One region of the Streptomyces ambofaciens ATCC 23877 genome, then DNA from elsewhere that is predicted to be linked to it. Evidence: riboswitches for the same ligand, from Rfam matches in the RefSeq annotation. Region 1 holds a riboswitch; each other region holds the start of a gene.
The links. Region 1 has a riboswitch for cobalamin ahead of SAM23877_RS28490 (ABC transporter substrate-binding protein). Riboswitches for the same ligand answer to the same signal wherever they lie in the genome.

Region 1 (2,990 bases):
CGCCCAGTGTGCGCTGCTTCCCCTTCTGCTGCTCACGCTGCGCCACCGCACGGCGCGGCGCCCTGCCCCCGACGGCGACCATGAAGGAGCACTGACGCGCGATGACACGGACGGGCGGATTCCAGGACGATGACTTCTGGACCGAGTTCCACGACTTCCTCTTCTCCGAGCAGCGCTACGAGCAGGCCGAGGAGCTGCTGGACACCTCTCCCCTGCTCGCCCTCGCCGGGGGGTCACGCGTGCTCGACCTGTGCTGCGGGCCGGGGGTGTTCACCGTGCCGCTCGCCCGCCGCGGTCACCGCGTGACCGGAGTCGACCTGAGCCCGGCCATGCTGGACCGCGCGCGCAAGCGGTCGGCCGACGCCGGTGCCGACGTGACGTACGTGCGGGCCGACGCCCGCGAGTACGAGGCGCCGGGCGGCTTCGACGTCGTCCTCAACATGTTCACCTCCTTCGGGTACTTCGAGGATCCCGCCGACAACGCCCGCGTGCTGCGCACCATGCACACCTGCCTGGCACCCGGCGGCACGCTCGTCCTGGACCTCGCCGGGAAGGAGCTCCTGGCGCGCAGGGTCACCCCGCCCAAGGTGGTGCGCCGGGGCGAGGACCTGATGGTGCAGACCGACACCGTGCTGGACGAGTGGGCGCGGCTGCGCAGCGACTGGGTGCTGGTCCGGGGCGAACGGGTGACGCGGGCCACCCTGACCTGGTTCGTGTACAGCGCGGTGGAGCTGCGGCGGATGGCCGAGGAGGCGGGGTTCGGCCGCGTGGAGGTCTTCGGCGGGTTCGACGGACGCCCCTACGACGAGAACGCCGAGCGGCTGGTGCTTCGGGCGGTCCGTGAGGCCTGAGGGAGGAGCGGGGCGTGCGGCCGGGTCCGCACGCCCTTTGCCGGCGGCTCGGGGAAACGTAGGATCACCTGGTCATCGCCGCGACGGGAGACAGGAAGCCGGTGCGAATCCGGCACGGTCCCGCCACTGTGACCGGGGAGCGCCCCTCCGACATGCCACTGCGCACCGCGCGGGAAGGCGGGGGGAACGTCGATCCGGGAGTCAGGACACTGGTCCGTCGCGGGCCCGTCCCAAGGAGCGCGGACTCCAGGAGGCTTCACGTGTCCCAGCTGTTCGACCCTGCCCGCACACGGGTGTTCCTCCGTGCCACGGCCGCTGCCATGGCTCTCTCCTCAGTGCTGCTGACCGCCGGCTGCGGTGCGTCGTCCGACGGGAGCGGTGGGGACGCGAAGGCCTCCACGGCCGTACCCGCGGGCTTCCCGGTCACCATCGACAACTGCGGTGTGAGGACGACGTACGACGAGCCTCCGGCGCGGGTGGTCACCATCCACCAGCACCCGGCGGAGCTCATGCTCGCCCTCGGCCTGAAGGACCGCATGGTCGGCACGGCCTTCCCCGACTCCGCCGTCCTGCCCGAGCTGCGGAAGGACTACGAGGCGATCCCCGAACTGGCGGAGAGGGAGCCGTCGTTCGAGAGGATCCTGGAGGCCGAACCCGACTTCGTCTACGGCGGCTACGGCAGCGCCTTCGCCGAGAACGAGGGCCGCTCCCGCACGGCGTTCACCGACGCCGGCATCGACACCTACCTCAACCGCGAGTACTGCGGCAGGAAGCGGGTGACGATGAAGGACACCTACGACGAGATCCGCACCATCGGCGAGATCTTCGGTGTCCCGGACCGGGCCGACGCACTGGTCGCCGATCTCGAAGGCCGCGTCGACGAGGCCGCCGGCCAGGTCGAGGGCGAGCCCGAGGTGTCCGTCTTCGTCTACGACAGCGGCGACAAGAGCGCCTTCACCGCGGGCGGCAGGAGCCTGGGCACCGAGCTGATCCGGTCGGCCGGCGGCACGAACGTCTTCGCCGACCTCGACGACGTCTTCGGTGACGTCTCCTGGGAGCAGGTCGTCGAGCGCAGGCCGGAAGTCATCGCCCTCTACGACTACGCCGGTGCCGGCAGCGTCGAGGAGAAGAAGAGGTTCCTGCTCTCCCAGCCCGCGCTCGCCGACGTACCGGCCGTCAGGAACAAGCGGTTCGTCGTCCTGCCGCTGACCGCCACGCTGGTCGGCATCCGCTCGGCCTACGCGGTCGAGGATCTGGCTCGCGGGCTGCACCCCGAGAGCTTCCGGTGACCCAGACCGCCACCGGGCCGTACGACGAGCGGACGGTGCGGCCGCGGAAGTCCGGCGAGCCAGGGGCGGGCCGTACGAGATGGGCGGTCACGCTGCTCGTACTCACCGCCCTGCTGCTCGTCTCCGCCACGGCGGGCCTTGCGATCGGCTCCGTCCAGGTGCCGCCCGGCGAGGTGTGGGGCATCGTGACGCACGCGCTGGGTGCCGACCAGCGGGAACCGGACTGGTCGCGGGCCCGGGAGACCATCGTGCTGGACGTGCGGGCGCCGCGGGTACTGCTCGGTGCGGTCACCGGCGCCGGCCTGGCGGTGATCGGCACCGCCCTCCAGGCCCTGGTGCGCAACCCCCTCGCCGAGCCCTACCTGCTGGGCGTCTCCTCCGGCGCGTCCCTCGGCGCGGTCGTCGTGATCGTGTTCGGAGTCACCCTCTTCGGGCCGCTCTCCCTGTCGGCGGCCGCCTTCGTGGGCGCCCTCGGCGCGCTCCTGCTCGTGTACGCCGGCGCGCGCACCGGTGGCCGCATCACCTCGTCGCGGCTGGTGCTGTCCGGGGTGGCGATCGCGGCGGTGCTCACCGCGGTCCTCGACCTGCTGCTGCTCACCACCGGCCGGGGCAACGAGGCCCGCGCGGTCCTCGCCTGGACCCTCGGCGGCCTCGGCGGCGTCGACTGGGGCACCCTGTGGCTGCCGAGCACGGCTCTGCTGCTCGGTGTCGGCGTCCTCATGGTCCAGGCACGCAACCTGAACCTGCTGCTGGCCGGCGAGGAGTCCGCCACCACCATGGGCCTGGACGTGGCCCGCTTCCGCGCCCGGCTGTTCGTCCTGCTCTCCCTCGTCACGGGCGTGCTCGTCGC
Region 2 (2,990 bases), 360 kb from region 1:
GTTCAGCGGACCGAAGGACACGTCCTGCCCCACCGAGGCCGCGAACAGCTGGTCGTCCGGGTCCTGCACCACCAGCTGCACCGTGGTCCGCAGCCGGGTCAGCCCCTTGCGGTCGTACACCACCGGCTCCCCGTCCACCGTCAACGTCCCGGCGTTCGGCCTGAGTCCGCCGCTGAGCAGCCGCATCAGCGTGGTCTTGCCGCTGCCGTTGCGGCCCAGCAGCGCGAGCGCGCGCCCCTCGCGCACCTCGAAGTCCAGGCCGGTGAGCACGTCCGGGCCCTCCTCGTACGCGAAGGACGCGCCCCGCAGGGCCACCAGGGGCGACGCGGCCGTCCCGGCCCCCTCGATCGTCTCGTTCACGACAGCGGCCTTTCCAGTACGAGGGTGAGGGCGGCCAGCGCCGCCAGCAGCGCGAGGCTCGCCGCCGTGAAGGGCACCGAGACACGGGCCTCGGGCACCAGGACCCGCAGCGTGCCGTCGTAACCGCGCCCCGCGAGACCGGACTGGAGCCGCGCCGCCCGGTCGAAGGCCCGTACGAAGGCCGTGGCGCCGAGCCCGCCGAGGGAGCGCCACGCGGCGGCCCGGCCGGTGTGGCCCAGCCGCGCCGCCTGCGCCTCGCGGATCCGGCGCACGGAGTCCAGCAGCAGGAAACTCATGCGGTACGTCACCAGAGCGACGTCCACCACCGGCGCGGGCACCCCGGCCCGCACCAGGCGGGGCAGCAGGTCGGACATCGGGGTGGTGAACGCGAACAGCAGCACCCCGAGGGAGGCCGCCGAGGTCCGCAGCATCAGCTCACCGGCGCGCACCGGCCCGCCGTCCGCCCATGTCAGGAACCCGTCCGGCCCCCCGACCCGCACCAGCAGCGGCAGCGCCCCCGTCACGCAGAAACCCAGCGGCACCCGGTACGCCCGCCACAGCCGGCGCCGGGGCACGCCCGCCGGGCCGAGCAGCACGACGAGCGCCGCCACCAGCACCAGTGCCGCGCCCGGCCAGGGCGGCAGCGAGACGGCGAGCACGGTCAGGCCGAGCCCGAGCACGGCCTTGTCCACGGGATGCCGGCGGCGCCACCTGCTGCTGTGCGCCGCCGCGTCGATCGGCAGCACTCAGTCCCCTTCGGGCGCGTCCCGCCCAGCCGTCGCCACCGCCCGTTCCTCGCCCTGCCGCCGGCCCCGGCGCAGCCCGAAGTAGTAGGCCAGCACACCCGCGCCGAGCGCGGCCTGCACGGCGAACAGCGCCGACTCGATCTCCCCGGACGGCGGCTCGTACAGCGGCGAGAACCACGGCTCGTAGTCCGGCTCGATCTCGGTGATCGCCGTCTCCGCCTCCGCGTCCGCCCCGGCGAACGGCTCCTCCTTGTGATCGCCGAGCCCCAGCACCAGCGGCAGCACCGCGAGCGCGGCGACGGCGAGCAGCAGCAGGGCGTTGATCTTCGCGTTGCGGCTCATCGGGCCACCACCTCCTCCTGCTCGCCGGACGCGACCTTGCCGGCCCCGGTCCCGTCGTCGGCTCCGGCCGGCCTCGACAGCACACCGAGCCGGGTCAGTTCTCCCTTGCTGGACTGCACCAGCAGCCGCATGACGACGACCGTGAGCAGGCCCTCGCTCACCGCCAGCGGGATCTGCGTGACGGCGAAGATGGACCCGAACTTGCCGAGGGCGCCCAGGAAGCCGCTGCCCGGGTCCGGGAAGGCGAGCGCCAGCTGGACGCTGGTGACGCAGTAGGTGGTCAGGTCGGCGACGAAGGCGCCGAAGAACACCGTGACCATCAGCGGCACGCCGGAGCGGCGCAGCACCCGGTAGACGGCGTAGCCGGCCCAGGGACCGGCGATCGCCATCGAGAAGACGTTGGCACCGAGCGTGGTCAGCCCGCCGTGCGCGAGCAGCAGCGCCTGGAAGAGCAGGGTGATGGTGCCCAGCACCGCCATGATCGGCGGCCGGAACAGGACGGCGCCGAGCCCCGTGCCGGTCGGGTGCGAACAACTCCCGGTGACGGACGGCAGCTTCAGGGCCGACAGCACGAACGTGAAGGCTCCGGACGCCCCGAGGAGCAAGGTGCTCTCCGGGTGTTCCCTGACCTCACGGGTGAGTGACCGTACTCCGTGGACGACGAACGGCGCGGACGCGACACCCCAGGCGATCGCGTGCGCCGGAGGCAGAAAGCCCTCGGCTATGTGCATGGCTCAGCAGACCCTCTCCAGCACCTCGTGGATGGACGACGCGCCTTGGCCGGTCTCCTGGCTTACGGGTACCACCGCCCGTGCTCCGCCTTCCCGGGTCCTAGGACCCAGTGGCTGCCCGCGAGGGCCGGAGCCGGACTTCCCGATTCACAGTGGCGAGGGCCGCACCGGCATCACACCGGATTTCCCGTTCACCAAGGCGTGGCGACAGTAGTGCTCCCGAAGGGGCGGTGACAAGCCGCCCTCCAGTCCTCGGACGCGCGTCGTTCACGCAGGTGGCGTCGGCGCACGCGCGTCCCGGTGCCCGTCAGCCGCGCCGGTCCCGCTCCGTCCGCCGGACCACCATGTCGCGCAGCCGCTGGGCGAGGGCGGTCGCGGCTGCGGTCAGGAACACGAAGCTGTACGTGATCTGGAGGACCGTCACGATGCGGGCCGCCTGGCCGCTCGGGGTGATGTCGCCGTACCCGACGGTCGCCAGCGTGACGATGGTGAAGTACAGGGCGTCGACGCGGGTGCTGAGGCCGACGAACTCGCCCTCGTGCTTGGCGAGGGCGTAGTAGGTGGCCGAGAAGATGTGCACGGTCAGGACGATCAGCAGGGAGAGGACCGCACCGGGCCGGGAGTCCGGGCGGTTGGTGAACACGTGGCGGATCTGCCGGAGCAGCAGCACGGCCACGACGGTGAGCGCGAGGGCGAACAGCACCCAGCTCAGTACGGGCCGCCGCGGGCCCAGGTGGTCGAGAGGGAGCAGGAAGTAGGCCACGACCACGGCCACCGTGACGCCGGCCCGCACCAGCCAGGGACGCACCGT
Region 3 (2,990 bases), 4.5 Mb from region 1:
ATACGTGCCCCGCAGCTCGGCCAGACAGTCCAGCACCGTGCCGAGCAACTGCCGCTGCCGCCCGCCGTGGTAGCCGCGGGCGCTCATCTCACCGACCGGCTTGCCGAGCAGCACGACCTGGCTGCTGCGCTCCCCGCCCGGCTTCAGCAGCACCGGGTTCATCAGCGCGGTGGGCTCCACCCGGCACGCCTGCGCCTGCATGGCCTGCGCCCGCCCGATCTCCGCGCCCTCGCGGGTCACGAAGGAGTTCAGCGACATGTTCTGCGCCTTGAACGGCGCCACCTTGACGCCCTGGCGCACCAGCCAGCGGCAGATCCCGGCGGTGACGACGCTCTTGCCGGCGTCGGAGGTGGTACCGGCGACGAGGAGGCCACCGCTCATGAGTCACGTCCCTTCGTGAGTGCCCGGCGGGCGAGCAGCCGCGCGCCCGCGCACACGCCCAGCGCCAGCCAGCCCACGCGCCGGGAGAGCCGGACGGCCCGGTCGATGTCGCCGGAACCGGCCAGGACGGCGCGACCGGCCGCCCCGTTGAGGACGGGCCGGTGCTCCACCCGCCCGCCGTAGGAGAGCGTGCCGCCGAGCCGCACGCCGAGGGCGCCCGCGAACGATGCCTCCACGGGACCCGCGTTGGGGCTCGGATGCCGTCCGGCGTCGGCACGCCACGCCCGCACGGCGCCCCGCGGGTCGCCGCCGGCCACGGTGGCCAGGACGGCGGTCAGACGGGCGCCGGGCCAGCCCGCGAGGTCGTCGAGCCGGGCCGAGGCCCAGCCGTAGCGCCGGTACCGGGCGGACTTGTGGCCGACCATGGCGTCCAGGGTGTTCACCGCCCGGAAGCCGAGGAGCCCGGGCACTCCGGCGACGGCGCCCCACACGAGGGCGCCCACCACCGCGTCCGAGGTGTTCTCGGCGACGGACTCGACGACGGCCCGGGCGATTCCGTCGGCGTCCAGGGCCTGCGGATCCCGTCCGCACAGGTGCGGCAGCCGCGCACGGGCCGTCTCGACGTCCCCGGCCTCCAGGGCCCGCCCGATCGAGCGGGCCTCCCGGGCGAGCGAGGTCCCGCCGACGACGGCCCAGGTGGCGGCGCCGGTCAGCGCGACGGAAGCGGCGGGGGAGCGGCGTACGGCGCGTGCGGCGGCGGCCCCCAGGGCGACGGCGCCACCGGCGCACACGCCGGTGTGCAGCGCGCCCCGGCCCCGGTGGTCACGCCACAGCACCCGTTCCACGGCACCGGCGGCACGGCCGAACGCGGCGACCGGGTGCCCGCGGCGCGGATCGCCGAGGAGGAGGTCGCCGAGAAGGCCGGCGGCGGCGCCGTACGCGAAGACGCGTTCGGCGCGCACGGCTCAGCCGGCCGCGGGGCGGGGAGGTGTGGGACCGGCGTTCCCGGAGTCACCGGGGTGGCCGGAGTCACCGGGGCAGCGGGTGTCGCCGGGAGGGGCGGAGTACCCGGGGTGGGCGGAGTGCCCGGGATACCGGGACCCGCCGGGGTACCTGCAGGAGCAGCCGCGCATGGCGATACGTCCTCACTCAGGGTGTCCGCGCCCTGGTTGGAAGAGACCGGCGGTGAGAGTTCCTGGCTCCCGGGGATCAGCTCCCCGGTCACAGTGGCGGGACCGCGCCGGATTCGCACCGGGCTTCCTCTCCTGCCGCCGTACTGGCTCCGGAAGTCCACCACGGCCCGCGAACACCCGTCAACCTGGCGTTGACCTGCGGCGGGGGAGTGTGCGAAGGCCCACACACGGGCGGTGTGCGCCGGCACGGGAAGAGGCGGGGTGCGGGACGGTTGGAGTCCGTCCCGCACCCCGCCTCACGGGTGTGCGGCGATCGTCAGGCGACGATCAGGTAGATGCCGTACGCCACCGCCGCCGCGCAGGCCGCGAAGCACGCGTACGCGCCGGTGACCGCGAGGGCCGCGGAGCCGCCCTGGGCGGTGGCCCGCTCCTGGCGGGAGAGGCCGACGATGCCGAGGGTGAACAGGCCCACCAGGACCACGGTGGCCACGAGGCTGACCCCGAAGACGGAGCCGAGAGCTGCCCAGTCGATGCTCATGGAGGTTCGCTTCCTTCGTACCCGGGGGGCGGGCTCAGACGGTGGTGGTGGCCGAGGGGGCCTTGGCGTCGGGCGCGGCGGCCGGGACGGCGGCGGCCAGTTCCTCGGTCACCCCGGTCGGCGGCGGGGAGACGGCGGCCATCGCCGTGGTCACCACGCCGGACGGCTCGGGCTCGTCGATCACGTTGGTGTGGTCGACGACCTCGCGCCGGGAGATCTTCCAGATGGCGGCGCTGGAGGCGATCAGGAAGACCAGGACGAGGCCGGTGCCCCAGTCACCGAGGCCGCAGACCCACTCGGCGATCGCGGCGACCAGGGCCGCGGCGGGCAGGGTCAGGCCCCAGGCGACGAACATCCGGGTGGCCGTGGACCAGCGCACCACGCCGCCCTTGCGGCCGAGGCCCGCGCCCATCACCGCACCGGAGACCGAGTGCGTGGTGGAGAGGGAGAAGCCGAGGTGGGAGGAGGCCAGGATGACCGTGGCGGCACTGGTCTGCGCCGCGAAGCCCTGCTGCGGCTGGAGGTCGGTCAGCCCCTTGCCCATGGTGCGGATGATGCGCCAGCCGCCGAGGTAGGTGCCGAGCGCGATGGCGATGCCCGCGGACAGGATGACCCACATGGGCGGGTCGGAGTCGGGGGCGAGGGCGCCGCCCGCGACCAGGGCGAGGGTGATGATGCCCATCGTCTTCTGGGCGTCGTTGGTGCCGTGGGCCAGCGAGACGAGTCCGGCGGAGGCGATCTGCCCGGCACGGTAGCCCTTGGCGGCGGCCTTGCCGTCGGCCTTGCGGCCGAGCCGGTACGTCAGCCGCGCGCCGAGCATCGCCGCGATGCCCGCGACGAGCGGGGCGGCGATCGCCGGGAGGAGCACCTTGGTGACGAGCACGTCGCCGTGGACCGCGCCGACGCCCGCCGAGGCGATGGCGGCACCGATCAGGCCG
Region 4 (2,990 bases), 1.2 Mb from region 1:
ATCAACTTCCAGCTGCTCGGCGGCATCTGGATCCTGCAGACCTTCCCGGCCCTGGTGGGCGGCCTGTTCACCCGCTGGTTCCACCGCTGGGCCCTGCTCGGCGGCTGGGCGGTCGGCATGGTCTACGGCACGGTCGCCGCGTACGGGGTGGCCTCGCCGACGCAGAAGCACTTCGGCGGCTCCTCGGACGAGATCCCCGGCATCGGTGAGATCGGCTACATCGGCCTCACCGCCTTCGTGCTGAACGTGCTGGTCACCGTGGTCCTGACCTTCGTCATGAGGGCGCTCAAGGCGCCCGAGGGCATCGACGAGACCAAGCCCGGCGACTACACCGCGGACGCGGGCGACCCGGGCGTCGAGGTGGAGCTGCCGCCGGCCACGGCGGGCACCTCGCACTGACCCCCTCCCTCAGGCGGGCCGTCGGAGAAATCCGGCGGCCCGCTGTCGTACCCGTCGGGCACACTCGGGGGCATGGACTTCGTGATCCGGCGTGCCACGGCCGAGGAGTACGACACCCTCGGTGAGATCACCGCGCGCGCCTACCTGGGCGACGGCCTCCTCGACTTCGGGGAGGACGACGCCTACCTCCACGAGCTGCGCGCCGTGGCCCGACGGGCGGCCGCCGCCGAGGTGCTGGTCGCCGCATCGGACGGCGGTGTGCTCGGTGGCGTCACCTTCGTGCCCCGCGGTGGCCCGATGGCCGACATCGCCCGTCCCGGCGAGGCCGAGATACGCATGCTCGCCGTCGCCCGCGAGGCGCGCGGACGCGGCGCCGGCGAGGCGCTGGTGCGGGCCTGCGTCGACCGCGCCCGGTCCGTGCCGGGCTGCGCGCGGGTCGTGCTGTCCACCCAGCGCACCATGCACGGCGCCCACCGCCTCTACGCGCGCCTGGGTTTCACCCGCACCCCGGAGCGCGACTGGAACCCCCTGCCGAAGCTGGACGACTTCACCCTGCTCACCTATGAACTGACGCTCTGACACCCTCCCGACACGCTCACGGACACAACATCTGGGGGTGCTGGCGGTGCCCGGCACAAGATGTATGCTCGTGCTCGCTGTCGCCGCAGGGGAATCCGGTGCGAATCCGGAACTGTCCCGCAACGGTGTACTTGTGCGTGTTCGCGTCTCCACGTGTCCGCGCACGGGCTTGAGTCCGAGGACCTGCCGACAGTGCGCCCGGCCGCCTTGGCCCGGGTGCCATGACGTCCGGGCCTCGTGGAGTGGGCCGGTGGACGCGACGCCGTGTGCGCTCGTGATTCCTCCTGCCCTCCGCCAGGCCCCGTGCCGAGCGAGGGAGTGCTCCACGTGACCATCGCGCCAGCCGATCCGGCTTCAGCGACCCCGGTGACGGCGACCGGGGAACCGGACGGCCCCGGTGCCGCGCTGCTGCGGACCCTGACCGTGCTGACCGCCGACCTCCCGGGCGCCGACCCCGGCCGGGTCGCCGCCGCCGCGCTGCGCGGCCGGTCCGCCCGCGCGGACGAGGCGGAGCTGCGCGAGCTCGCCACCGAGGCGGCGGCCGGGCTCATCTCGGAGGACCCCGTCTACTCCAGGCTGGCCGCCCGTCTGCTGACCATCGGCATCCGCGCCGAGGCCGCCTCCCAGGGGGTCGCCTCCTTCACCGAGTCGGTCGCCACCGGCCACCGCGAGGGGCTGATCGCCGACCGCACGGCCGCGTTCGTACGGCTGCACGCGGACCGCCTGGACGCGCTGATCGACCCGGCCGCCGACGACCGCTTCGGCTACTTCGGGCTGCGCACCCTGCACAGCCGCTACCTGCTCCGGCACCCGATCACCCGCAAGGTGGTCGAGACGCCCCAGTACTTCATGCTGCGTGTCGCCGCCGGGCTCGCCGAGGACGACACCGCCCGCGCGGCCGACGAGGTGGCCGCCCTCTACGGGCTGATGAGCCGCCTCGACTACCTGCCCTCCTCCCCCACCCTCTTCAACTCCGGCACCCGGCACGCCCAGATGTCGTCCTGCTACCTCCTCGACTCCCCCAAGGACGAGCTGGACTCCCTCTACGACCGCCTCCACCAGGTGGCCCGCCTCTCCAAGCACGCCGGCGGCATCGGCATCGCCTACTCCCGCATCCGCTCCCGCGGCTCCCTGATCCGCGGCACCAACGGCCACTCCAACGGCATCGTCCCGTTCCTGAAGACGCTGGACGCCTCGGTCGCCGCCGTGAACCAGGGCGGCCGGCGCAAGGGTGCGGCGGCGGTCTACCTGGAGACCTGGCACGCCGACATCGAGGAGTTCCTGGAGCTGCGGGACAACACCGGCGAGGACGCCCGCCGCACCCACAACCTGAACCTCGCCCACTGGGTGCCGGACGAGTTCATGCGCCGGGTGGACGCCGACGGGCAGTGGTCCCTGTTCTCGCCCGCCGACGTGCCCGAGCTGGTCGACCTGTGGGGCGCGGAGTTCGACGCCGCGTACCGCGAGGCGGAGGCGGCCGGACTGGCCCGCAGGACCCTCCCCGCCCGCGAGCTGTACGGACGCATGATGCGCACCCTCGCGCAGACCGGCAACGGCTGGATGACCTTCAAGGACACCGCCAACCGCACCGCCAACCAGACCGCCGAGCCGGGCCACGTGGTCCACTCCTCCAACCTCTGCACGGAGATCCTGGAGGTCACCGACGACGGGGAGACGGCGGTCTGCAACCTGGGCTCGGTCAACCTCGGCGCGTTCGTCGACGTCGCCGCGGGCGACCTCGACTGGGAGCGGCTGGACGCCACCGTCCGCACCGCCGTCACCTTCCTGGACCGGGTCGTCGACATCAACTTCTACCCGACCGAGCAGGCGGGCCGCTCCAACGCCCGCTGGCGACCGGTCGGCCTCGGCGCGATGGGCCTGCAGGACGTCTTCTTCCAGCTGCGCCTGCCCTTCGACTCCCCCGAGGCGAAGGCGCTCTCCACCCGCATCGCCGAGCGGATCATGCTCGCGGCCTACGAGACCTCCACCGACCTCGCCGAGCGCAACGGCCC

Region 2: linked by a shared signal. The riboswitch ahead of SAM23877_RS26950 (energy-coupling factor ABC transporter permease) and the one ahead of SAM23877_RS28490 (ABC transporter substrate-binding protein) in region 1 are both predicted to bind cobalamin.
Region 3: linked by a shared signal. The riboswitch ahead of SAM23877_RS08950 (cobalamin biosynthesis protein) and the one ahead of SAM23877_RS28490 (ABC transporter substrate-binding protein) in region 1 are both predicted to bind cobalamin.
Region 4: linked by a shared signal. The riboswitch ahead of SAM23877_RS23780 (ribonucleoside-diphosphate reductase subunit alpha) and the one ahead of SAM23877_RS28490 (ABC transporter substrate-binding protein) in region 1 are both predicted to bind cobalamin.

What each region holds. Positions count from the first base shown of each region.
Region 1 is NZ_CP012382.1:6,495,101-6,498,090, reverse strand. Features, by position in the region: gene SAM23877_RS28500 (MFS transporter) at 1-133, shown strand, start outside; gene SAM23877_RS28495 (class I SAM-dependent methyltransferase) at 102-851, shown strand; cobalamin riboswitch at 906-1,083, shown strand; gene SAM23877_RS28490 (ABC transporter substrate-binding protein) at 1,172-2,140, shown strand; gene SAM23877_RS28485 (FecCD family ABC transporter permease) at 2,137-2,990, shown strand, end outside.
Region 2 is NZ_CP012382.1:6,131,951-6,134,940, forward strand. Features, by position in the region: gene SAM23877_RS26935 (ATP-binding cassette domain-containing protein) at 1-360, opposite strand, end outside; gene cbiQ (cobalt ECF transporter T component CbiQ) at 357-1,106, opposite strand; gene SAM23877_RS26945 (energy-coupling factor ABC transporter substrate-binding protein) at 1,107-1,448, opposite strand; gene SAM23877_RS26950 (energy-coupling factor ABC transporter permease) at 1,445-2,179, opposite strand; cobalamin riboswitch at 2,210-2,393, opposite strand; gene SAM23877_RS26955 (potassium channel family protein) at 2,487-2,990, opposite strand, start outside.
Region 3 is NZ_CP012382.1:1,979,160-1,982,149, reverse strand. Features, by position in the region: gene SAM23877_RS08955 (cobyric acid synthase) at 1-381, opposite strand, end outside; gene SAM23877_RS08950 (cobalamin biosynthesis protein) at 378-1,343, opposite strand; cobalamin riboswitch at 1,552-1,691, opposite strand; gene SAM23877_RS08945 (hypothetical protein) at 1,831-2,052, opposite strand; gene SAM23877_RS08940 (inorganic phosphate transporter) at 2,087-2,990, opposite strand, start outside.
Region 4 is NZ_CP012382.1:5,317,695-5,320,684, reverse strand. Features, by position in the region: gene mctP (monocarboxylate uptake permease MctP) at 1-399, shown strand, start outside; gene SAM23877_RS23785 (GNAT family N-acetyltransferase) at 472-978, shown strand; cobalamin riboswitch at 1,006-1,183, shown strand; gene SAM23877_RS23780 (ribonucleoside-diphosphate reductase subunit alpha) at 1,306-2,990, shown strand, end outside.